Parazoarcus communis: one gene and its partner. The protein of the gene in region 1 interacts with the protein of each later gene in a pairwise test. Links are inferred from orthologs where the notes say so. Each region holds a gene or a part of one and is shown on either strand. Other genes may lie near its edges. The genes, in order: rlmN and ftsZ.

Region 1 (11,094 bases):
TCGCCGCTCGCGGAGCGTCGATCGGTGCTGCCACTGGTGTCGATTGGCACCCTGCTGGCGGCGCTGGTGCTGTTGACCGCATTCGCCGGGCCTATGATGACCTGGATCGAACAGGCTGCAGAGCAGATCTATCATCCCGCGTACTACATTGATGCGGTGATGGGTGAGGCTGGAGGTTACGAATGATGGAACATGATACGGAGGCTCACCAGGCTCAGACGCATCAGGCGAAAGCGTTCAACTGGCTTCCGCACCCGTTGATGACCTTGCTGCTGATCCTGATCTGGGTGTTGCTGCAAAACAGCCTCAGCCTTGGCAATGTGGTGCTCGGCGTATTCCTTGGGGTGTTGTTTCCGCTGCTGACGTCCGGGTTCTGGCCTGACCGGCCACGTGTGCGCAATTATCGAAAGGCCGCCGGCTATTTTTTGATCGTGATGGGCGACATCGTGGTCGCCAATATCGAGGTCGCGCGCCTGATCGTGTTTGCCAAGGTGTCGTCACTGCGGCCGCGCTGGATCTCTGTGCCCTTGGAGCTGACCCAGCCGGAGGCGATCACGCTGCTGGCCGGCACCGTCACGATGACGCCAGGTACCGTCAGTTGCGACTTGTCCGCAGATGGTCGCCACCTTCTGGTTCATTGTCTGGACGAACCTGATCCGGACGCTGCCGTGCAGCGTATCAAGACGCGCTATGAGGCGCGGCTGTTGGAGATATTCGAATGATCGAGCATGCCTTGACCTTTGCGTTCGGTGCAATTTCGCTCGCGCTGCTGATGAACCTTTGGTCGGTCGTGCGCGGACCCAGCATTCTGGACCGCGTGCTGGTGGTCGACACCATGGTGATCAACGTCATCGCCCTGATCATTCTGTATGGCATCAGTGAAACGACCCCGGTGTATTTCGAGGCGGCGCTGATCTTTGCCATGTACGGCTTCGTATCCACGGTTGCCTACGCCAAGTTCGTCTTGCGCGGCAACATCATCGAATAAGGAGTGACAGCGAGATGCCCATTTTGGCTGAAGTCGTTATTTCTGCGCTGATCGTCATCGGCGCAGTGTTTCTGCTTGTGGGGTCGTGGGGCATGATTCGCATGCCTGAACTGATGACCCGTCTGCATGCGCCGACCAAGGCCACCACGCTTGGTGTGGGCGGCGCCCTGCTGGCATCGATCGCTTATTTTCTGGCTGCAGAGGGGCGTTTTTCGGTACACGAGTTGCTGATTTCGATGTTCCTTTTTCTGTCTGCACCGATTACCGCTCATTTTCTGGCCAAGGCACACATGCATAGCCGGCTGAGTGCTGCCCTGTTGCCGAAACCTGAGGGCAAGGGCTGGAGCACCTACGACAAGTCCGATGCAGCGGAATCCGCTGACGCGTCCGCGCGAGAGCCCTCCTGAGTCAATCCCCGGTTGCCGGAGGTGTGCTGCGCCCTGCCTGGTGATCGGCCAGGGCGTCCCCAAGCGGGCCAGACTTTGGTTTGTGGCCAGCACGGTGGGCAGACCTGGAGACGGCATGTGCTGCCAGTGGCGCAGTGGCAAGCAGCACCAGTACCGCGAACACTGCCTCGAGCGCCATCTCTCCGCTGCTGGCTGCCGCGACGCCCACGAGTACCAGGGCGGCCCCCAGTGATCCCGCCTTGCTTGCAGAATGCATGCGGCTGTAGCAGTCGGGAAGCCTCACCAGGCCAATCGCGCCGATCAGGCAAAGCAGCGCGCCGGCCAGGATGAGGCCGCTCGCCAGAATGCCGAGCAGTGTCTGAGTCATTGGTCGCGCTCCTCCTTGATCGATGCTGCTGGTGGCGACTCGGCTTCGCGTGTCCTGAACATCAGCATGAAGGCAGTGGTGCTGATGAAGGACACCAGCGCCAGAACGACGGCGGCGTCAAGTATTACCGTCTGGCGCGAGTGGAGCGCGAACAGCCCAAGCGCGGCGGTGCCGAGCAGGGTCAGCGCATCGATTGCCACCACGCGGTCGGGGCCGGTAGGGCCTCGCAGCAGGCGTGCCAGTATCAGCGCAGCGCTGACGCCCTGCAGGGCGAATGCGAGTGGAATCACCCAGGCTGCACCGGCCAGCTCAAAGCTCATGCTCCATCCTCCGTCGTTGATCCCGCATCGATCCATCTCAGCAGCCGGAATTCGATCCTGCGCACGCCTCGCTCGACCGCGTCCTGCGAATCGGCGTCGAGCGCATGTACGTACATGAGCTGGCTGTCGCGGTCGTAGTCGAGCGCAAGGGTGCCGGGCGTCAGGGTCAGCAATGCGCCTATCAGTGTGGCGATGCCGTCGTCAGCACGCTTCAGTCTGATCGCCACCACGGCTGGCCTGGTGTTCATCCTTCGGCGCAATACAAGGCGAGCAACATCGAAACTGGCCTTGAATATCTCGCCGATGAACCAGACGACGAAACGGACGCCGTACTCGACTCGAAGAGCGTAACGACGGATGCCAAAGAGGTCGCCGGAGAGTCGCAGTACGCCGAACACGATCATGAAGGTGGCCAGTACCCCGAGCGGGCTCAGCATGTCGGCGAAGGCTGCCAGCCCGAAGGCGAGGGCAAGGTGAAGAAGCGCCATGATCACCTCCCTGGCGCGCCGAGCACGGCGCTGATGTAGTGTGCGGGGTGGGCAAGTTGTTCTGCGGCGGCGCTGGCGAAGTCCATCACCGGTCCCGCGCCGATGCCGATACCGACCGTGATCGCAGCCAGGCCACCCGTTGCCCACCATGCCGGCGCCTGTCCGCTAAGCGCGCGGCTGCCTGCCGCGCCCAGCGGATGTGCCTTGAGGAAGGCCTCGTTCCAGATCTTGCTCATCGACAACAGGGTGAAGATGCCCGTCAGCAGCGCGATGCCAACCGCGATCCAGACGCCGGTTTCGAGACCCGCCCGCACCAGGACGAACTTTGCCCAGAAGCCCGACAGCGGCGGAATACCTGCTAGCGAGAGTGCGGGGATGGCAAACATCAGAGCCAGCCATGGTGCGCGGGCATAGAGCCCGCCCATTGCAGGGAGGCGTTCGGAGCCTGTCATGCGCGCGGCGATGCCGCCGATGAAGAACAGGTTTGCCTTCACGACGATGTGATGGATCAGGTAAAACACCGCGCCGGCCAGCGCCAACGGTGTAGCCAGCGCCAGGCCGAGCACCATGTAGCCGACCTGGCTGACGATGTGAAAGGAAAGGATGCGCCTGACCTCGGTCTGGGCCGCAGCGCCGAGCACTCCGATCAGCATGGTTGCACATGCCACCCACAGCAGCACCTCATGCACCAGCCCGGCGTCCGGCCACAACAGGGTGACCAGCCGAATCAGCGCATACACGCCGACCTTGGTCAGCAGCCCGGCAAAGAGCGCCGATACCGGCGTCCACGCAACATGGTAGGACGCGGGCAACCAGCCGAAGACCGGAAACAGCGCGGCCTTGATGGAAAAAGCGAGCAGCATCAGCACCAAGGGCGCCTGCACGCCTGGTGGGGTGTCGCCCGCCGCGAACAATGCCGCCAGTTCGGCCATGTTGAGGGTGCCGGCGCTGCCATATACAAGGCCGGCAGCGAGCAGGAACATCAGGGTGGCGATCAGGTTGAGAACCACGTAGACCACGGTGCCCGCCAATCGACGTCTGTCACCACCCAGGGCGATCAGCGCAAACGAGCCGACCAACAGCACCTCAAACCAGACGTAAAGGTTGAACACATCTCCGGTAATGAAGGCGCCGCAGACACCGACCAGCAGGCCATGTGTCAGCAGGTGAAAGTCACGGCCGCGTGCAGGGTCGGTGTCATGAGCCAGCGAATAGAGCACGGTGGCCGTCGCGATCACCCCGGTGATCGCAACCATCGCTGCCGACAGTCGGTCCACCACCAGCGTGATGCCATAAGGGGCTGCCCAGCCGCCCATCTGACTGACCAGGATGTCGCCCCGGCCGGCGTATGTGACCAGTGCCAGTCCGACCGCCATCAGTCCGGCCGCACCGAGCAGACTCAGCCCGGCGCAGGCGCGGTGGTTGCCACGGGTCAGCAGACAGGCGATCAGCGTGCCCAGCGGCAGGAGCAGGGGGGCAACAAGGAGCAGGTGAGGAGACGGGTTCATCGCGACGCCTTCTCGTCCAGGTCGGGCGAGGGGGCTTCGGCGACCTCGGTAACGCGGTCAGTCGCGGTGCTGCCATGCAGCTCCCAGGTGCGCCGCAGCACTGCGAGGGCGAAGACAAAGAGGGCAAAGCCGATGACGATCGCGGTCAGCACCAGGGCCTGGGGCAGCGGATTGGCGGCCAGTTCGGGCACGCCGTTGGAAGAGACAAAAGCTGCGGTACGGTTGCCAAGCCGGCCTGCGGTCAGCACGGCAATATTGATGCTGTTGCCGAGCAGCACGATACCCAGGACGACCCGGACCAGATTGCGGTCGAGCAACAGCCACACACCAATGGCGGCGAGCAGGCCGGCGGTGATCGCAGCGACGATTTCCATCTCAAACCTCCTTTTCCATCAGTCTGAACAGCATGTGGGTGACTGCGCCGAATACCGTGAGGAATACGCCGACATCGAACAGCAGCGGACTGCCCAGAGGAAGTCCGCCCGGGAACAGCCAGGCGCTGCCAAGGAAGGGCCGGCCGTCGGCGAGACCGAACAGGCCGGCGCCCGCGGCAAGCGCCAGGCCGGATCCGGTGATGACGCTGGGCTGAACGTGCAGCAGGCGGCGCGTGCAACCGACCCCGTAACCCAGGGCGAGGAGGACGGCGGCACAGACGGCAACCAGACCGCCGATGAAGCCGCCGCCGGGCAGGTTGTGGCCGCGCCACAGCAGCACGAGTGAAATCAGCAGCAGCAGGCCCGCGAGCGGGCGCAGTCCCTGGCGCAGCATCACGCTGCCGAACTCCGGGTTGCCCTCGTCGCCGCCGCGCTGCACATCGTTGTCAGGGCGCAGCAGCAGTGCGGCAGCCAGCGCAGCGAGCGCAACCACGAGGATTTCACCCAGCGTGTCGAAGGCGCGAAAATCGACCAGGATGACGTTTACGACGTTGGCGCCGTGACCACTTGGCAGGCTGTTTGCAAGGTACCAGGCGGCAAGGCCTTCGGGCAGTGGCTGGCTGATGGCGGTCAGGATGACCAGCGTCACTGCGATGCCGAAGCCTGCGGCGACGATCAGGTGCAGGCGGCGGCGCCGTGAATTGCGCCAGCCGATGATCTGCACTGCTGGCAGACCGTTCAGCACCAGCGCCAGAAAAATCACGGTCAGTGTTTCCACCATGATCTGGGTGATCGCAACGTCCGGCGCGCCAACCGCCAGAAAGAACAGTCCGATACCCAGCCCGCTGGCGCCGAGCGCAGTGATCAGCGCGATGCGGTCGCGCATCACCGCGGCGCCTGCTGCGCCGAGCGCTGCCAGCAGGCAGCCGGCAGTCGCCAGCCAGGACAGTTCGCTTGTGGCAGGCAGGCGCGCACCGTGGTCGCTGGCGAGCACGGTGCCGAGCAGGGCGAACACTGCAGTCACCAAGGCCAGAAGTGCAATGTGTTGACGCAATGAACCATGCTGGAAGCGGTCGGCGACTTTTCCGGCGATGATGAAAATGCGCTTCAGCAGGCGATCCCACAGCAGATCGCCACTGATCAGCCACACACGTCGCCAGCGCGCCAGCCAGTGACGAACCAGGCGACGCTGCAGATAGATGAAGGCGCCGAGGGAGACCGTGATCACGCTGGCGACGACCGCCGGGGTGATACCGCCCCACAAGTACAGCTTGACCGGAACCGCGTCGCGGGCCACCGCCTGTACTGCACTGTCGATCAGCCACACCTCTGCGATACCGTTGAAGGCGCCGAGCAGGAAACCGCCAACCGCCAGCAGCATCGGGCCCAGCCACATCAGCAGGCTGACCTCGTGCGGGGCGCGAGGATAAGCGCCCTGGCGGCCAAGGAAGGTGCGGATGAACACCAGGCCCGCGGCGGCCAGCAGCAGCGCATTGCTGACAATCATCACTGCTGTGCTTGCCCAGCCCAGCGGGCCCATCTCGATCAACCCGGTGTATTTGAACTCTTTTGCGATGAAGCCGAAAAAGGGCGGCAGGCCGGCGTTGGAGAAGGCGGCCAGTGCGACCGCGGCGCCGGTCAGCGGCATGAACCTGATCAGTCCGCCCAGGCGCCCCAGTTCGCGGGTGCCCGTTGCATGGTCGACGGCACCGACCGCCATGAACAGGGCCCCCTTGTAAAGCGAATGCGCCAGCAGGTAGATGGCGAATGCCTGAAGGCCGTAGGTGGTATTGGTGCCGATCAGCATGGTGAGCTGACCGAGGACCGTGACCGTGGTGTAGGCGAGGATGCGCTTGAGGTCGGTCTGGCGCAGCGCAAGTACGGCACCGACGATGGAGGTGGCAGCGCCGACCACGACCAGGATGGTGCCCCAGCCGTCCTCGCCGCCCATCACCGGGTTCAGTCGTGCGAGCAGATACACGCCTGCTTTGACCATGGTGGCTGAATGCAGGTAGGCAGAAACGGGTGTCGGCGCCTCCATCGCGTTCGGAAGCCACAGGTGGAAGGGGACTTGAGCGGATTTGGTGAAACAGCCCAGCAACACCAGCACCAGGATGGCCGGGTAGAACGCATGCCCCTCGATCGCCGCCGCCGACAGGGCCGAGAACTGCCAGGCGTCTGCTGCGAGGCCGAGCAGGATCAATCCGGCGAGCAGCGCGAGCCCTCCGCCGCCGGTAATCAGCAGCGCCTGCAGCGCGGCGCGGCGAGAGGCTGCACGTTCGTGCTGAAAGCTGATCAGCAGGTAGGAGCTGACGCTGGTGAGCTCCCAGAACACGAACATCGCGATCAGGTCGTCGGCCAGCACCAGGCCGAGCATGGCCGCCATGAACGCAAGCAGGAAAGCGTAGAAGCGGCCGAGGTGATGGTGGTCGGACAGGTAGCTGCCAGCATAAAGAACAATCAGCGTGCCGATCCCGGTTACCAGCAGGCCGAACAGCATCGACAGGCCATCGAGACGGAAGGACAGGGTGACGTCGAGCGCAGGGATCCAGGCGACGGATGCGAGCACGGAATTGCCGCTGGAGACTGCCGCGATCTGGCTCAGCAGCCAGCCGAATCCGTAAAGCGGCGCAAGCGCCAGCAGCCAGCCGGCGCGCGTGCCAAGCACCTTGCCCAGCCAGGGGGCAAGAAGCGCAGTCAGACCGATCAGGGCAAGCGCGGTGAGCATTGAGGCTCCATGAGTGGGCAGTCTTCTGCATCGGGCGCGACGTCGTCGGTGGGCCGCAGGTCACGCCGTTGATTGTAGTGTTGGTGAATGACCCAAGACGATCGCGAGAGGTTCCCGCTATCGGGAGGGATGTGTCACCGGGCCTTTGGGCAGGCGTCACATCTGCTTGCAGTGTGGGCGGGCTCTCATGCGGCGGTTCCGCAAAACCTGCTAAAATGCGAGGCTTTTTTCAACATAGACCGGAGCTGTCCCCATGGCCATCGAACGCACCCTTTCCATTATCAAGCCCGACGCAGTTGCCAAGAACGTGATCGGCCAGATTTACGCCCGCTTCGAAGAAGCTGGCCTGAAGATTGTCGCAGCAAAGATGGTTCACCTGTCCGAGCTCGAAGCCGGCCAGTTCTACGCTGTCCACAAAGAGCGTCCTTTCTTCAAGGATCTGGTGTCCTTCATGGTTTCCGGCCCGGTGATGATCCAGGCCCTGGAAGGCGAGAACGCCATTGCCAAGAACCGTGAGCTGATGGGCGCCACCGACCCGAAGAAGGCCGACAAGGGCACCATCCGTGCAGATTTCGCCGATTCGATCGACGCCAATGCCGTGCACGGTTCCGACGCTCCGGAAACGGCTGCGAACGAAATCGCCTTCTTCTTCCCGGGCATGAACGTTTACTCCCGCTAAGCGGTCCATGCCTGTGGCCCGCTTCGCCCGCTTCGCGGTGATGCACCGCGAACCGCGCGGGCGGGCCGTTTGCATTGGAGGTAATGATGAATAAGCCGGTCAATCTGCTCGATTTCGATGTCGATGGTCTCGTCGCCTGGTTTGCCGGGATGGGCGAGAAGCCGTTTCGCGCGCGGCAGGTGATGCGCTGGATGCATCACGAAGGCTGCGACGACTTCGATGCGATGACCGATGTGGCGAAATCGCTGCGGGCCAAGCTCAAGGATGTAGCCTTGATCCAGCCGCCAGTGCCGGTGCGCGATTCGGTGTCGACCGACGGTACGCGCAAGTGGTTGCTTGATGTCGGTAACGCCAATGCGGTGGAGACGGTGTTCATTCCCGAAACCAGCCGCGGCACGTTGTGCATTTCCTCGCAGGCAGGCTGTGCGCTCGATTGCGCCTTCTGCTCCACGGGCAAGCAGGGCTTCAACCGCAACCTGAGCGCGGCCGAGATCATCGGTCAGCTGTGGCTTGCAAACAAGTTGCTCGGGGCTGCGCGCGACGAAGCGGCCGACCTCGAGTCGGGCGAGAAGGACAATGGCCGCATCATCAGCAACGTGGTGATGATGGGCATGGGCGAACCGCTCGCCAATTTCGATAACGTGGTGACTGCACTGCGCCTGATGCTCGACGACCATGCCTACGGCCTCTCGCGCAGGCGGGTGACGGTGTCGACCTCGGGTATCGTGCCCGCAATGGACCGCTTGCGCGACGAGTGTCCCGTTGCGCTAGCGGTGTCGCTGCACGCATCCAATGACGCGCTGCGCGACCGTCTGGTGCCGATCAACCAGAAGTATCCTCTGCGCGAGCTGATGGCGGCTTGCGTGCGCTATCTCGACCGTGCGCCGCGCGACTTCGTCACCTTCGAGTACGTGATGCTCGACGGCGTGAATGACAGTGATGCGCATGCACATGAACTTGTTGCGCTGGTGCGTGACGTGCCATGCAAGTTCAACCTGATTCCCTTCAATCCCTTCCCCAATTCGGGTTTTCTGCGCTCCCCGGCGGACCGCATTCGGCGCTTTGCAGGTATCCTGATCGATGCCGGTATCGTGACCACCACGCGCAAGACGCGCGGTGACGATGTCGATGCTGCCTGCGGCCAGTTGGCCGGTCAGGTTCAGGACAAAACCCGGCGCACAGTGGTGCGCCTGAAGCAGTCGACGGAGGTTCGCTGATGACGGTCAGGATGTTGCCGCTGGTATTGCTGGTTTCGGCGCTGGGGCTCGGGGGCTGCGTCACGGCGCCGACTTCCGGCGTCAGTGGCGATGCGGTCGGGGTGTCGCGTCCGATGTCGGATGTTCAGCCGGCTGCCGGGCCTGATGCCCGAGCTCGCGTACATGTGGATCTCGGTCAAGCCTATTTCGAGATCGGGCGCTATGATGTCGCGCTCGACGAGGGCAGGCTCGCTCTGGCTGAAAGCCCGGCTTATGCGCCCGCCTTTCATCTCATGGGGCTGACCTACATGATGATCGACGAGAACGGCTCGGCTGGAGAGTACTTTTCCCGGGCCCTCAATGCCGCGCCAGGCGACCCCGACTTCAACAACAGCTATGGCTGGTTTCTTTGCCTGCAGGGGCGTGAGGCCGAAGGGATGGAGCGATTTGCCCGCGCTGCCCGCAATCCGTACTACCGTTATCCGACGCGTCCGTACACCAATGCAGGCCTGTGCCAGCTGCGGCTGAACAAGGACGCGGAGGCGGAGCAGCAGTTCATGCTTGCGATCCAGGCTGATCCGGCCAATGCCGAGGCGCTCTATCAGCTGGCTGCCATTGCCTATCGGCGTGGCAATTATCAGGCTGCGCACGAGCAGCTCAACCGGTTGCACCAGCAACTCAGGTCGAGCGCTGCATCGGTCTGGCTCGGTTTGCGCACCGCGCGCAAGCTTGGCGAGCGCAATGCAGAGGCCAGTTATGCCGAGCAGTTGCGTAGCCGTTTTGCCGACTCCGCTGAACATGTCTTGATGATGCAAGGGAAGTACGAGTGAGTAGCACGCAGTCCGATGCCGTCACGATGACGGAAACCGCACAGACGCCTGCCGGCACCATGCTGCGCAAGGCGCGTGAAGTGCGCGGCGAGTCGCTTGAAGAGGTCGCTCAGGCATTGAAGCTTTCAATGCGGCAGTTGGTTGCGATCGAGAGCGGACACTACGAGATCCTGCCAGGGCCGGCATTCGTGCGCGGATTCGTGCGCAACTACGCCCGGCATCTGGGGCTGGACCCGGAGGCGGTGCTGGCCGCAGTGGGCGCCGAAGCGTCTGCCGCCGTTGACCTGACGCCGGTTTCGAATGCCGAAGGCGACATGCCAGCCAATCGCGGGTTCAAGTTCAATGTCGTGCCGGCGGCGGTGGTTGCAGGCCTGCTGCTGGTGCTGATTTCGGCCGGCGGGTATTTCGGCTGGTTCGAGACGCCGACGCAGTCCGATGTTGAAGTCATCGAGCCTGGCATGGCGCCCATGACGCAGAGCGAGGCTGAAGAGGTGCTGGCTTCGTCGGCGCCCGTCGCGGTCGAGGTCGATCCACCGCTTGCCGAGCCTGCAGCCACCGTTGCACCTGTGCCTGAATCCGCAACGCCTTTGGCGTCTGGTGCCCTGGCTGTGCCGGTGGCACCGCCTGCTGCAGCGCCTGCGGTGTCTGCTGCTGCTCCGCTTGTACCGGTCGATGCCGCTGCGCCTGCAGCCGATGTGCCGCCGCCCTTGCGCTTCGTTTTTTCCGGTGAATCCTGGGTCGAAGTGAAGGACGCCTCCGGCGCGATCCTGTTCTCGGGCATCGGGGTCTCCGGAAGCTCGCGGACGGTTCAGGGGGCGCCGCCGTTTGCGCTCGTGATCGGCAATGCGCGCAGCGTCCGGCTCGAATTCAACGGAAAACCGGTCGACCTCGTGCCTCACACCAAGGTTTCGGTCGCCCGTCTCACGGTTCAATGACATGACGCAATCCAGTTTGATTTCCGCACCCTCTCCACGCCGCAATACGCGCCTGGTCCGTATCGGGCAGGTTGCCGTGGGCGCAGGGGCGCCGGTGGTGGTGCAGTCGATGACCAACACCGACACCGCCGACATTCTCGGTACGGCGATGCAGGTGGCCGAACTCGCCCGCGCGGGCTCCGAGATGGTCCGCATTACGGTGAATAACGAAGAGGCGGCGCGGGCGGTACCGCATATCCGTGACCGTCTGCTGGCACTGAACATGGATGTGCCG
Region 2 (11,159 bases), 150 kb from region 1 along the record:
GGTGCATATCGTCACCGGTGCCGTGTCCGCCGCGCAGAACGTCGTCAAGTGCGTACGTCGCTGTGGGCTCGAGGTCATGGACCTCATCCTGCAGCCCCTGGCGTCGAGCTACGCGGTGCTGACCGAGGATGAGAAGGAACTCGGCGTGTGCATGGTCGATATCGGCGGTGGTACGACCGACATCGCCGTATTTACCCAGGGTGCGATCCGCCATACGGCGGTGATTCCCGTCGCGGGCGACCAGATCACCAACGACATCGCAATGGCGCTGCGTACGCCGACTTCGGAGGCCGAGGAAATCAAGATCCGCCACGGGGTGGCGATGCACACCCTCGCTGACCCGGAGGAAATGATCGAAGTGCCCGGTGTGGGTGATCGTCCGCCGCGCCCGCTGTCGCGTCAGCGTCTGGCAGACGTGATCGAGCCCCGGGTGTCCGAACTCTTCGAACTCGTGCAGGCAGAGCTGCGCCGCAGCGGCTACGAAGAGCTGCTGTCGTCGGGCATCGTCCTCACCGGTGGTTCGGCCGTCATGGATGGCATGGTCGAGCTGGGCGAGGATGTATTCCACATGCCGGTGAGGGTCGGCGCGCCGCAGTACGACGGCGGTCTGGCGGACGTGGTGTGTCAGCCACGTTATGCAGCTGCGATGGGGCTGGTAATCGAAGGCGCAGCGCAGCGCAGGAGAGGTTTGCAGGCGCGCGATACGCGCGGCGTGAAACAGTTTTTCGGACGCATGAAGTCATGGTTCGAGCGGAATTTCTGACCGGCTGCAGGTGCAGTCAGTCATTTTGAATGAGTGTCTGTTTTGATACCTAGATTTAGTATTACACTTTACGGTTAATACTAAATGCGGGTTAAACGGACGTTCTGAGTGCAGCAGGGCCGTTTATCAAGGAGGCGAGGCAAATGTTTGAAATCATTGAGAAAGAGCCGGTTGGGACGATCATCAAGGTGGTCGGTGTGGGTGGCGCTGGCGGTAACGCGGTCGACCACATGATCCGTGAAGGTGTGAAGGGGGTGGATTTCATCTCCGCAAACACCGATGCGCAGGCGCTGTCGCGCTGTTTGGCACCGACCAAGATCCAGCTCGGTGTCACCGGTCTGGGCGCAGGATCCAAGCCTGAAGCCGGGCGCGCTGCCGCACAGGAATCGCGTGAAGCAATCGCCGCCGCACTGGAAGGTGCGCACATGTGCTTCATCACTGGCGGCATGGGTGGTGGTACGGGTACCGGCGCTGCGCCTGTCGTGGCTGAGATCGCCAAGGAAATGGGCATCCTGGCCGTTGCCGTGGTGACCAAACCCTTCGATTTCGAAAACCGCATTCGCGTGGCCGAGAGCGGTGTCGAGGAGCTGACCCGCCATGTGGATTCGCTGATCGTCGTACTCAACGACAAGCTGCTCGACGTCTTCGGTGACGACGCCGGCTTCGAAGAGTGCTTCCGCTCGGCTGACAACGTGCTGCGTTCGGCTGTTGGCGGTATCGCCGAGATCATCAACGTGCCTGGCCTGGTCAACGTCGACTTCCAGGACGTACGCACCGCGATGGCCGAGATGGGCCGTGCGATGATGGGTTCCGCAGAAGCCGCCGGGATGGATCGTGCGCGAATTGCGGCCGAACAGGCTGCCGTGTCGCCGCTGCTTGAAGGTACGGAGCTGTCGGGTGCGCGTTGCGTGCTGATCAACATCACCGCCAGCAAGTCGCTCAAGATGTCCGAAGTGCGCGATGCGGTGAAAACGGTCCAGGCCTTTGCCGCGCCGGAAGCCTTCGTCAAGTACGGAACCGTGTTCGAAGAGACCATGGAAGACCGCATCCGCATTACCGTGGTCGCCACCGGTCTTGGTACGCCGCGTGCTACCGCACGTCAGCCGGTGATGCAGGTGGTGCAGGGTACGGGTACGTATGGCCCGTCCAGCGGTGTCGACATGAACAATCTCGACGTACCAGCCGTGATGCGCAGTGGCCGTCGTACGACCGTTGATGCGATGAGCAACAACGGTGTCGGCACCTACGACATCCCGGCCTTCCTGCGTCGCCAGGCAGACTGATCCCGCTTCCTGCGGGCCCGCACGGGCACTCACGCGCGAACCGCCGCCTCCGGTTCGGGCGCGGGTGCCCGTCTCTTTTGGTGCACTGCAACTAAGATTTTGGGGCGTGCTAAACTGCGGGTGTGAAACGGGAATGAAATACATGATCAGGCAGCGAACTCTCAAATCGATCGTCAAGGCAACCGGCGTCGGCCTCCACGGCGGACGCAAGGTCAATCTGGTGCTGCGCCCTGCAGCGCCGGACACCGGTATCGTCTTTCATCGCGTCGATCTGAACCCGCCGCTCGATCTGCCTGCCGATCCCTATGCCGTGTGCGACACCCGGATGTGTTCCGGGCTGGAGCAGGGCGGCGAGAAAGTGGGTACGGTCGAACACCTGATGTCGGCGCTGGCCGGCCTCGGAATCGATAACCTGCATGTCGATGTCGATGCGCCCGAGATTCCGATTCTCGATGGCAGTTCGGGGCCTTTCGTGTTCCTGCTGCAGTCGGCAGGCATCGAGGAGCAGGCTGCACCCAAGAAATTCATGCGGGTGAAAAAGGCCGTGGAGTATCGCGAAGGCGACAAATGGGTGCGCCTCGAGCCCTACGATGGCTTCAAGCTGCAATTCTCCATTGTGTTCAACCACCCGGCGATCGACAGCACGTCGACTTCGGTGAATATCGACTTTGCCGAGCATTCCTACATTCGCGATGTCGCGCGGGCGCGTACCTTCGGTTTCATGCAGGATGTCGAATTCATGCGGGCAAATGGCCTGGCACTTGGCGGCAGCCTGGACAACGCCATCGTGATGGACGAGTACCGCGTGCTCAATGCCGAAGGGCTGCGCTACGCCGACGAGTTCGTCAAGCACAAGGTCCTCGACGCCATTGGCGACCTCTATTTGTGTGGTCATCCGCTGCTGGCGGCCTATTCGGCGCACAAGGCCGGGCATGCACTGAACAACCAGGTGCTGCGCGTTCTGCTCGAAGACGCGTCGGCGTGGGAAATCGTGACCTTCGAAAAAGTGGCCGCAGCACCCGCGGCGGTCGTGCATCAGTTTGCCGATGCCGCGCTGGTGAGCTGAGTCGCCGCGATGCTTGTGCTGCGCATCGTCGGTTTGCTGCTGGTGCTCGGGATCGCCGGCTCCATCCTGCTGTGGCTGCTTACCGGCAATCGCCGCTATCGGCAGTGGGCATGGAAGATCTTTCGTGCCGGCCTGGTCGTGCTCTTCGTCTTTCTGTCCCTGTTTGCCCTCGAGCGCCTTCTGGCGCCGATGATCTGACGCTGTCAGCTTTCCCTGCTGAGGCGCGCAAGCCGTTCGAGCGCATCGCGCAGCGGTGAGTCTTCGGGCAGCGTCGCAGCAAATTCCCGCAACTGAGTCTTGGCCGCCGGCGACACCGTGCGCACGGTCGGTGCGCGTTGCACGACGGTCTCCTCGGGTGTGGATACCTTGATCCTGATCGACTGCAGCGGGTAGCCCGCGTGCAGGAAGTGATCCATCAGGGAAGGGGTCATCTGCTTGAGTCGCACTGCGAGGGCGCTGCCGCGGGTGGCAATCACCAGCACGTCATCCTTCAGATTGACCACGCTGCAGGCTTTTGCGAACTGGGCGGGCAGGCCGCCGTCGAGGACGGTCTGCAAGCGGCGCAGCCGGGCTGCATGGTCCTGCAGGCGGGCAAGTGCGTTGCCGGCGCCAAGGTAGCGTTGCAGGAGCTTGCTCATGAGTTTTGGGTCGCTTAATGAGGGAGAAATATGGGAGGACAGTCCGACATGATAAACTCGCCGCTTTGCCGAATCGACGTCGACCCCATCTCATGTTCTCCGGCCTTCTCAAGAAATTATTCGGTACACGTAACGACCGTCTGATCCGCCAGTATTCGCAGACCGTTCGTCGGATCAATGCTCTGGAGCCCGAGATCTCGGCGCTTTCGGACGAAGCACTCAAAGGCAAGACTGCCGAGTTCAGGCAGCGCGTTGCAAACGGCGAAACGCTCGACGCACTGCTTCCCGAGGCTTTCGCCGTGGTGCGCGAAGCGGGCAAGCGGGTGCACGGCATGCGCCACTTCGACGTGCAGCTCATTGGCGGCATGGTGCTGCACGACGGCAGGATTGCCGAAATGCGTACCGGCGAGGGCAAGACTCTGGTCGCCACGCTGCCGGCCTACCTGAATGCGCTCGCCGACAAGGGCGTGCACGTCATCACCGTCAACGATTACCTGGCCAGCCGCGACGCCGACTGGATGGGCCGGATCTTCGGTTTCCTCGGGCTGACCACTGGCTGCAACCTGTCGCGCATGTCGCACCAGGAAAAGCAGGCGGCCTATGCGTCCGATATTACCTACGGCACCAATAACGAATTCGGGTTCGACTACCTGCGCGACAACATGGTGTACAACACCGGCGAACGTGTTCAGCGCAAACTGAACTTCGCCATTGTCGACGAAGTGGACTCCATCCTCATCGACGAAGCGCGCACGCCGCTGATCATCTCCGGCCAGGCCGAAGATCACACCGAGCTGTACCTGAAGATGAACCAGGTTGCGCCGCTGCTGAAAAAGCAGGAAGGCGAAGGCGACGATGTGACCGTGCCGGGCGACTACACGGTCGACCTCAAGGCCCATCAGGTGCTGTTGACCGAGCAGGGGCACGAGACGGCCGAGCAGCTGCTGGTGCGCACGGGCCTGCTTCCGGAAGGCAGCGGCCTCTATGAGCCGGGCAACATCCTGCTGGTGCACCATCTCTACGCCTCGCTGCGTGCCCACGCGCTGTATCACAAGGATCAGCACTACGTCGTCCAGAACGGCGAAGTGGTCATCGTCGACGAGTTCACCGGGCGCCTGATGGCGGGCCGGCGCTGGTCCGACGGTCTGCACCAGGCCGTCGAGGCTAAGGAAGGCGCGCGCATCCAGGCCGAGAACCAGACCCTGGCCTCGATCACCTTCCAGAACTACTTCCGCATGTACGGCAAGCTCGCCGGCATGACGGGTACGGCCGACACCGAAGCCTTCGAATTCCACTCCATCTACGGTCTCGAGACGGTCGTCATTCCGACCAATCGCCCGGCCGCACGGCGCGACGAGAACGACAAGGTTTATCGCACCGCCAAGGAAAAGTGGGATGCGGTGATCGCCGATATCGAAGGCTGCGTCACTCGCGGGCAACCGGTGCTGGTGGGTACGACCTCGATCGAGACCAACGAGTACCTGTCCGGCCTGCTGAACAAGGCCAAGATTGCGCATCAGCTGCTCAATGCCAAGCAGCACGACAGCGAAGCCCAGATCGTCGCTCAGGCCGGCCGTCCCGGTGTGGTGACGATTGCCACCAACATGGCCGGTCGCGGTACCGACATCGTGCTGGGTGGCAATATCGAGAAGCCGGTGTCCTTGCTGCGTGAAGACGAGAGCATTCCGGAAAGCGAGAAGGAGGGCCGCATCGCCACCTTGCGTGCGGAGTGGCAGAAGGTGCATGAGCAGGTCTGTGCCGCGGGCGGTCTTCACATCATCGGTACCGAGCGCCACGAGTCGCGTCGTATCGACAATCAGCTGCGCGGCCGTTCGGGCCGTCAGGGCGACCCGGGTTCGAGCCGTTTCTACCTCTCGCTTGAAGATCCGCTGATGAAGATCTTCGCCGGCGAGCGCCTGAACGCGATCATGGTCCGCCTGAAGATGCCTGAAGGCGAGGCCATCGAGCATGCGATGGTCACCCGCTCGCTGGAGTCTGCGCAGCGCAAGGTCGAGCAGCGCAACTTCGATATCCGCAAGCAGCTGCTCGAGTACGACGACGTCTCCAACGATCAGCGCAAGGTGATCTACCAGCAGCGCAACGAGCTGCTCGAGAGCGAGAGCATCTCCGACACGATCACCGCGATGCGCCAGGGCGTTGTGCATGACACCTTCCGCCTCTACGTGCCGCTGGACACCGTGGAAGAGCAGTGGGACGTGCCCGCACTGGAGCAGGCACTCGCGGCCGACTTCCAGCTCAAGCTGGACGTGGCAGAGTGGATCAAGGCCGAGCCGAGCCTGGACGACGATGCGATTCAGAAGCGCATTCTCGAAGCGGCTGAAGCCGCCTATGCCGCCAAGACCGCGACGGTCGATCCGGTGGCGTGGCAGCAGTTCGAGCGCAATGTGATGCTGCAAAGCCTCGATACCCACTGGCGGGAGCACCTTGCGGCGCTGGATCACCTGCGTCAGGGCATCCATCTGCGCGGTTACGCACAGAAGAACCCCAAGCAGGAATACAAGCGCGAAGCGTTCGAGCTGTTCGAGACCCTGCTCGATGCGGTCCGTGCCGATGTCAGCAAGCTGCTGATGACGGTGCAGATTCGTACCGAATCGCAGCTCGATGAGGCCGAACCGCAGTCAGACGTCGAGAACGTGCAGTATCACCACGCCGATTACGACGAGGCACTGGGCAAGGCCGCTGCGGGCGGCGATGCCGCGCAGCCGGCCACGGCCGGGCCCAAGGTCGGGCGCAACGATGCATGCCCCTGCGGATCGGGCAAGAAGTACAAACACTGTCACGGCAAGCTGAGCTGAGCCGGTCCAGGAGAACACCATGGCTGTAAATCTGACGACTCCGAACCCGGCTGAGCTGAACGCTGTCGCCGGCGTGCGTCTGGGTGTTGCCGAAGCGGGTATCCGCAAGGCCAACCGGCGCGACCTGACCGTGATCGAACTTGCACCGGGCAGCCGTGTTGCAGGCGTGTTCACGCTGAACCGTTTCTGCGCAGCGCCGGTCCAGCTGTGCAAGACGCATCTGCCGCTCGGCGACATTCGTGCATTGGTGATCAACACCGGTGTGGCCAATGCCGGTACCGGCGAGTCGGGCCTGGCCAACGCGCGCACGACGTGCGAAGCGGTGGCGGCGCGGCTGGATATCGGTGCGGAACAGGTGCTCCCGTTTTCGACCGGAGTCATTCTCGAGCCGCTGCCGGTTGACCGCCTCGTGGCAGGCCTGCCGAAGGCCGTGGCCGACCTTCGCGCAGACGGCTGGTTCGATGCCGCGCACGCCATCATGACCACCGACACCCTGGCGAAGGGCATCTCAAAGCAGGTTGTCGTGGGCGGGCGCACCATTACCCTCACCGGCATCAGCAAGGGCGCGGGCATGATCAAGCCCAATATGGCGACCATGCTCGGCTTTCTGGCCTGCGATGCTGCGATCAGTCAGCCGCTGCTGGAGACCGTGACGCGTGAAGCGGCGGATCTGTCCTTCAACAGCATCACCATCGATGGTGATACCTCGACCAACGACTCCTTCATCGTGATCGCGACGGGGCAGGCCGGTAACGCAGAGATCACCGACGCCAGTACGGCGGATTTCGCGGCACTGCGCGATGCAATCGTCGACGTGTCGATCCGGCTTGCGCAGGCCATCGTTCGCGACGGCGAGGGCGCGACCAAGTTCATGAGCATCGTCGTCGAAGGCGGCGCCAGCCGTGAAGAGTGCCGCAAGGTAGCCTATGCGGTGGGGCACTCGCCGCTGGTCAAGACCGCGTTCTTTGCGTCCGATCCCAACCTCGGGCGGATTCTAGCTGCGATCGGTTATGCGGGCATCGACGACCTCGATGTCTCCAGGCTTCGCGTCTGGCTCGGCAACACGGAAGAGTCCGTGCTGGTCGCCGAACACGGTGGCCGGGCTGAGAGCTATGTTGAAGAAGCCGGCACCCGGATCATGAAAGAAGCGGAACTGATCGTGCGCATCGATCTCGCCCGCGGTGATGCGGCTGCCACGGTGTGGACCTGCGATTTCTCCTACGACTACGTAAAGATCAACGCCGACTACCGCAGCTGATCCTGCCCTGATCGGCAGCACACAAACCGGACACCGCGTCGAGCGCGCTGTCCGGTTTTTTCATGTCTCATGGGCGTGCCGCCCATGGCGGACGTGAGAGCAGACTTCAGGCGCGCACGTTCGCACTCGCCGCCGCCTTGGTGCAGAATGCTGCGGTGCATGAAGCGCCTGCCGTGGTCCGTGCAGGCCGGGACAGCACGCCCCAGCAGCCTATTGCGCAGCGCGCGGAGATCGACGGTGTCGGCACAAGATCAGAGTCACCCTCCTGTAACTGCAAATCATGGGCCCAGAGCGGGTATCGCCGGTCTTGCAGTGTCGGCCATCGGCATCGTCTACGGTGACATCGGCACCAGCCCGCTCTATACGTTGAAGGAAGTCTTCAACGGCGAACATGCCGTGCCGGTGACGCCCGAAAACGTCTACGGCATTCTGTCTCTCGTGTTCTGGGCGCTGATGCTGGTGGTCTCGGCGAAGTACGTGCTTTTCATCATGCGTGCCGACAACGATGGCGAGGGCGGCATCATGGCGCTGACTTCGCTCGCGCTGCGTGCGGTGAAGCCGGGGCGCAAGGCATGGTGGCTGTCGGTGCTCGGGGTGTTCGGTGCCGCGCTGTTCTACGGCGACGGCATGATCACGCCGGCCATTTCAGTGCTCTCCGCAGTGGAGGGGCTGGAGATTGCCACGCCGGCGTTCCGCCCCTTCGTGCTCCCGATCGCACTCGTCCTGCTGATTGGGCTGTTCATGATGCAGCGCCGCGGAACCGGCAGCGTCGGGGCCATTTTCGGCCCGGTCATGCTGTGCTGGTTTGCGGTGCTGGCCGTGCTCGGCATCAACGGAATTCGTCTGCATCCAGAGATTCTCGGCGCCATCAGTCCGTGGTGGGCGGCGCACTTCTTCGCCACTCAGCCACTGATCGCGTGGCTCGCGCTGGGCGCGGTCGTGCTGGCGATTACCGGTGGTGAGGCCCTGTATGCCGACATGGGGCACTTCGGCCGCCGGCCGATAAAGTTGAGCTGGTTCTTTGTCGTCTTTCCCGCCCTGTACCTGAACTATCTGGGGCAGGGAGCGCTGATTCTCGATCATCCCGACAACGTCCGGAATCCCTTCTTTCTGCTGGTGCCCGATCAGCTGCTGTATCCGATGGTGGCGCTGTCTGCGCTGGCAACGATCATTGCCAGTCAGGCGGTGATCTCGGGGGCGTTCTCGCTCACCCGGCAGGCGATACAGCTTGGCTACGCGCCTCGGATGCTGATGGTGCACACCTCGGAGCGGGAGATCGGCCAGATCTACGTGCCGGGCATCAACTGGATGCTGCTCGGTGCGGTGATCGCCCTCGTGGTTGGCTTCCGCTCGTCGAGTGCGCTGGCGTCCGCCTACGGCATCGCGGTCACGCTGACGATGCTGATCGACACCATCCTGGCCTTCGTCGTCGTGCGCGCCCTGTGGCGATGGAACGTCGCGACATCGCTCGCCTTCATTGGCGTATTCATCACGGTCGACATCGCATTCTTCTCCGCCACCGCGGTCAAGATCGTCGCCGGTGGATGGTTTCCGCTGCTGATCGGCGCGCTGATCTTCGTCGTGCTCAGAACCTGGAAGCGCGGTCGTGCCGTGCTTGAGGAGCGCTCACGTGCGGATACGATGCGTCTGGAGATCTTCATTCCGTCCCTGTTCAACGACCCGCCGCCCAGGGTGCCAGGGACGGCCGTGTTTCTGACGCACTGGCTCGAGAGCGTGCCACGAACCCTGTTGCACAACCTCTATCACAACAAGGTCCTGCACGAGCGGGTGGTGCTGTTGAAAGTGGAAACCGCGGACACGCCGTGGGTGCCCGATGAGCGGCGCCTGGAGGTGGAGCAGCTCGATTACGGCTTCTGGCGCGTGCTGGTGCGCTACGGCTTCAAGGAGGAGCCGGACATTCCGGCGGCGCTGGCGCTGAGTGCTCAGCAGGGGCTCGAATTCGATCTGATGAGCACCTCGTTTTTCCTCGGGCACGAGAAACTCGTATCGCGCGCAAGTTCGGGCATGGCCGGATGGCGGGAGAAGCTGTTCATTGTGCTGTTTCGCAATGCCGGCAGTGCGGCCGATTATTTCGGCATTCCGCCCAACCGGGTGGTGGAGCTCGGGGCGCAGGTCGAGTTCTGAGCGTGCTGCGGTGGGGCGCGGTCGGACTGCGACGACGAGGCCTCAGTGTCGGCCACCGCTGCGCCAGATCGAGATCAGGACCCACACACCGCCCAGCACGGCCGCGCCGAAGCCGAGCCAGCCAAACGAGAGGCCGCCGGGCAGGGCGGCATCGTTATCGACCGTCAGGATGATGGCCGAGCCGATGATCAGTGCCGCGGTCACGATGCTCAGTGCCAGACGGCTGATTGCGCGGTCCAGCCGTTCACCGAACTGCTTGAGCGGAACGACCTCGACCTGAACCTTCAGCCGGCCGGTGCGCGATGCCCGCAGCAGTTGGCGCAGGTCCTGAGGAAGCCCGGCAATCAGGTCAAGGGCGCCGTTGAGCGTGCGCCAGCCGCGCCTGGCCAGCGCGAGCGGTGCCGCATGTGCGATCAGCACCTGCTCCAGAAATGGGCTGGCCTCGCCTGCCATGTCGAACTCGGGGTCGAGCTGGCGACCGAGCCCTTCGAGGGTGATGAAGGTCTTCACGAGCAGCGCGAGATCCGGGGGCAGGGCCAGTTCGTGATCGCGCAGGATGGTGATCAGGTCGCTGAGCATTGCGCTGAAATCGAGCGCTTTCAGCGGCACGCCATGGTACTGATCGACAAAGGCGTCGATCTCGTCCATCAGCGGTGCGCTGTCGCCCTCCATGCCGCCACTCCAGTCGATCAGGATGTCGGCCACGGCAGCGGCTTCGTGGCGAACGAGGCCGTGCAGCAGGCGCGCGACCTGGTAGCGACGCTCTTCGGTGAGCCTGCCAACCATGCCGAAGTCGATGAAGGCGATGCGGTTTCCCCGCAGGTAGAACAGATTGCCCGGGTGCGGGTCGGCGTGGAAGAAGCCGTCCTTCAGGATCATCTGCAGCACCGCATTGGCACCGCGGCAGGCGAGCAGCTTGCGGTCAAGCCCTGTGGCATCGACTGCGGCGAGGTTGCGCCCCGGAATGCCTTCGATGCAGTCCTGCACATTGACCTGTTCGCTGGTCCATTGCCAGTGGATGCGCGGCAGCACGATCTCCGGGCGGTCTGCGAAGCGGGCGGCGATGCGCTCGGCGCTGCGGCCCTCGGCGGAAAAATCCATCTCGCGGCGCAGCGAGCGGGTGAACTGGCGCACAACATCGCGCGGCCGGTAGCGTCGCAGGTCGGGGGCGTCGGCTTCGATAATCTCGG

The links.
Region 2: the proteins of rlmN (region 1) and ftsZ interact in binary tests that used the Escherichia coli proteins (3 or more experiments, as listed by UniProt). The link is inferred for Parazoarcus communis from one-to-one orthologs.

What each region holds. Positions count from the first base shown.
Region 1 is NZ_CP022188.1:2,357,096-2,368,189, forward strand. What follows is about bases 7,100-10,010. They hold rlmN (23S rRNA (adenine(2503)-C(2))-methyltransferase RlmN), read left to right. Parts: upstream 7,100-7,945; coding sequence 7,946-9,076; downstream 9,077-10,010. Other genes in these bases: mbhE (hydrogen gas-evolving membrane-bound hydrogenase subunit E), read right to left, coding at 7,100-7,180; ndk (nucleoside-diphosphate kinase), read left to right, coding at 7,434-7,859; pilW (type IV pilus biogenesis/stability protein PilW), read left to right, coding at 9,076-9,885; CEW87_RS10800 (RodZ domain-containing protein), read left to right, coding at 9,882-10,010. In the rest of the region: CEW87_RS10735 (monovalent cation/H+ antiporter subunit D), read left to right, coding at 1-186; CEW87_RS10740 (Na+/H+ antiporter subunit E), read left to right, coding at 261-722; CEW87_RS10745 (K+/H+ antiporter subunit F), read left to right, coding at 719-988; CEW87_RS10750 (Na+/H+ antiporter subunit G), read left to right, coding at 1,003-1,395; mnhG (monovalent cation/H(+) antiporter subunit G), read right to left, coding at 1,397-1,762; CEW87_RS10760 (monovalent cation/H+ antiporter complex subunit F), read right to left, coding at 1,759-2,082; CEW87_RS10765 (Na+/H+ antiporter subunit E), read right to left, coding at 2,079-2,570; CEW87_RS10770 (proton-conducting transporter membrane subunit), read right to left, coding at 2,573-4,078; CEW87_RS10775 (sodium:proton antiporter), read right to left, coding at 4,075-4,452; more of mbhE, read right to left, coding at 4,454-7,099; more of CEW87_RS10800, read left to right, coding at 10,011-10,820; ispG (flavodoxin-dependent (E)-4-hydroxy-3-methylbut-2-enyl-diphosphate synthase), read left to right, coding at 10,822-11,094.
Region 2 is NZ_CP022188.1:2,214,731-2,225,889, forward strand. The notes cover bases 1-2,976. They hold ftsZ (cell division protein FtsZ), read left to right. Parts: upstream 1-906; coding sequence 907-2,046; downstream 2,047-2,976. Other genes in these bases: ftsA (cell division protein FtsA), read left to right, coding at 1-763; lpxC (UDP-3-O-acyl-N-acetylglucosamine deacetylase), read left to right, coding at 2,189-2,976. Also shown: more of lpxC, read left to right, coding at 2,977-3,112; CEW87_RS10155 (hypothetical protein), read left to right, coding at 3,122-3,310; CEW87_RS10160 (DciA family protein), read right to left, coding at 3,316-3,750; preprotein translocase subunit SecA, read left to right, coding at 3,843-6,566; bifunctional glutamate N-acetyltransferase/amino-acid acetyltransferase ArgJ, read left to right, coding at 6,586-7,824; CEW87_RS10175 (potassium transporter Kup), read left to right, coding at 7,984-9,969; CEW87_RS10180 (ABC1 kinase family protein), read right to left, coding at 10,012-11,159. UniProt on the Escherichia coli protein: Essential cell division protein that forms a contractile ring structure (Z ring) at the future cell division site. The regulation of the ring assembly controls the timing and the location of cell division.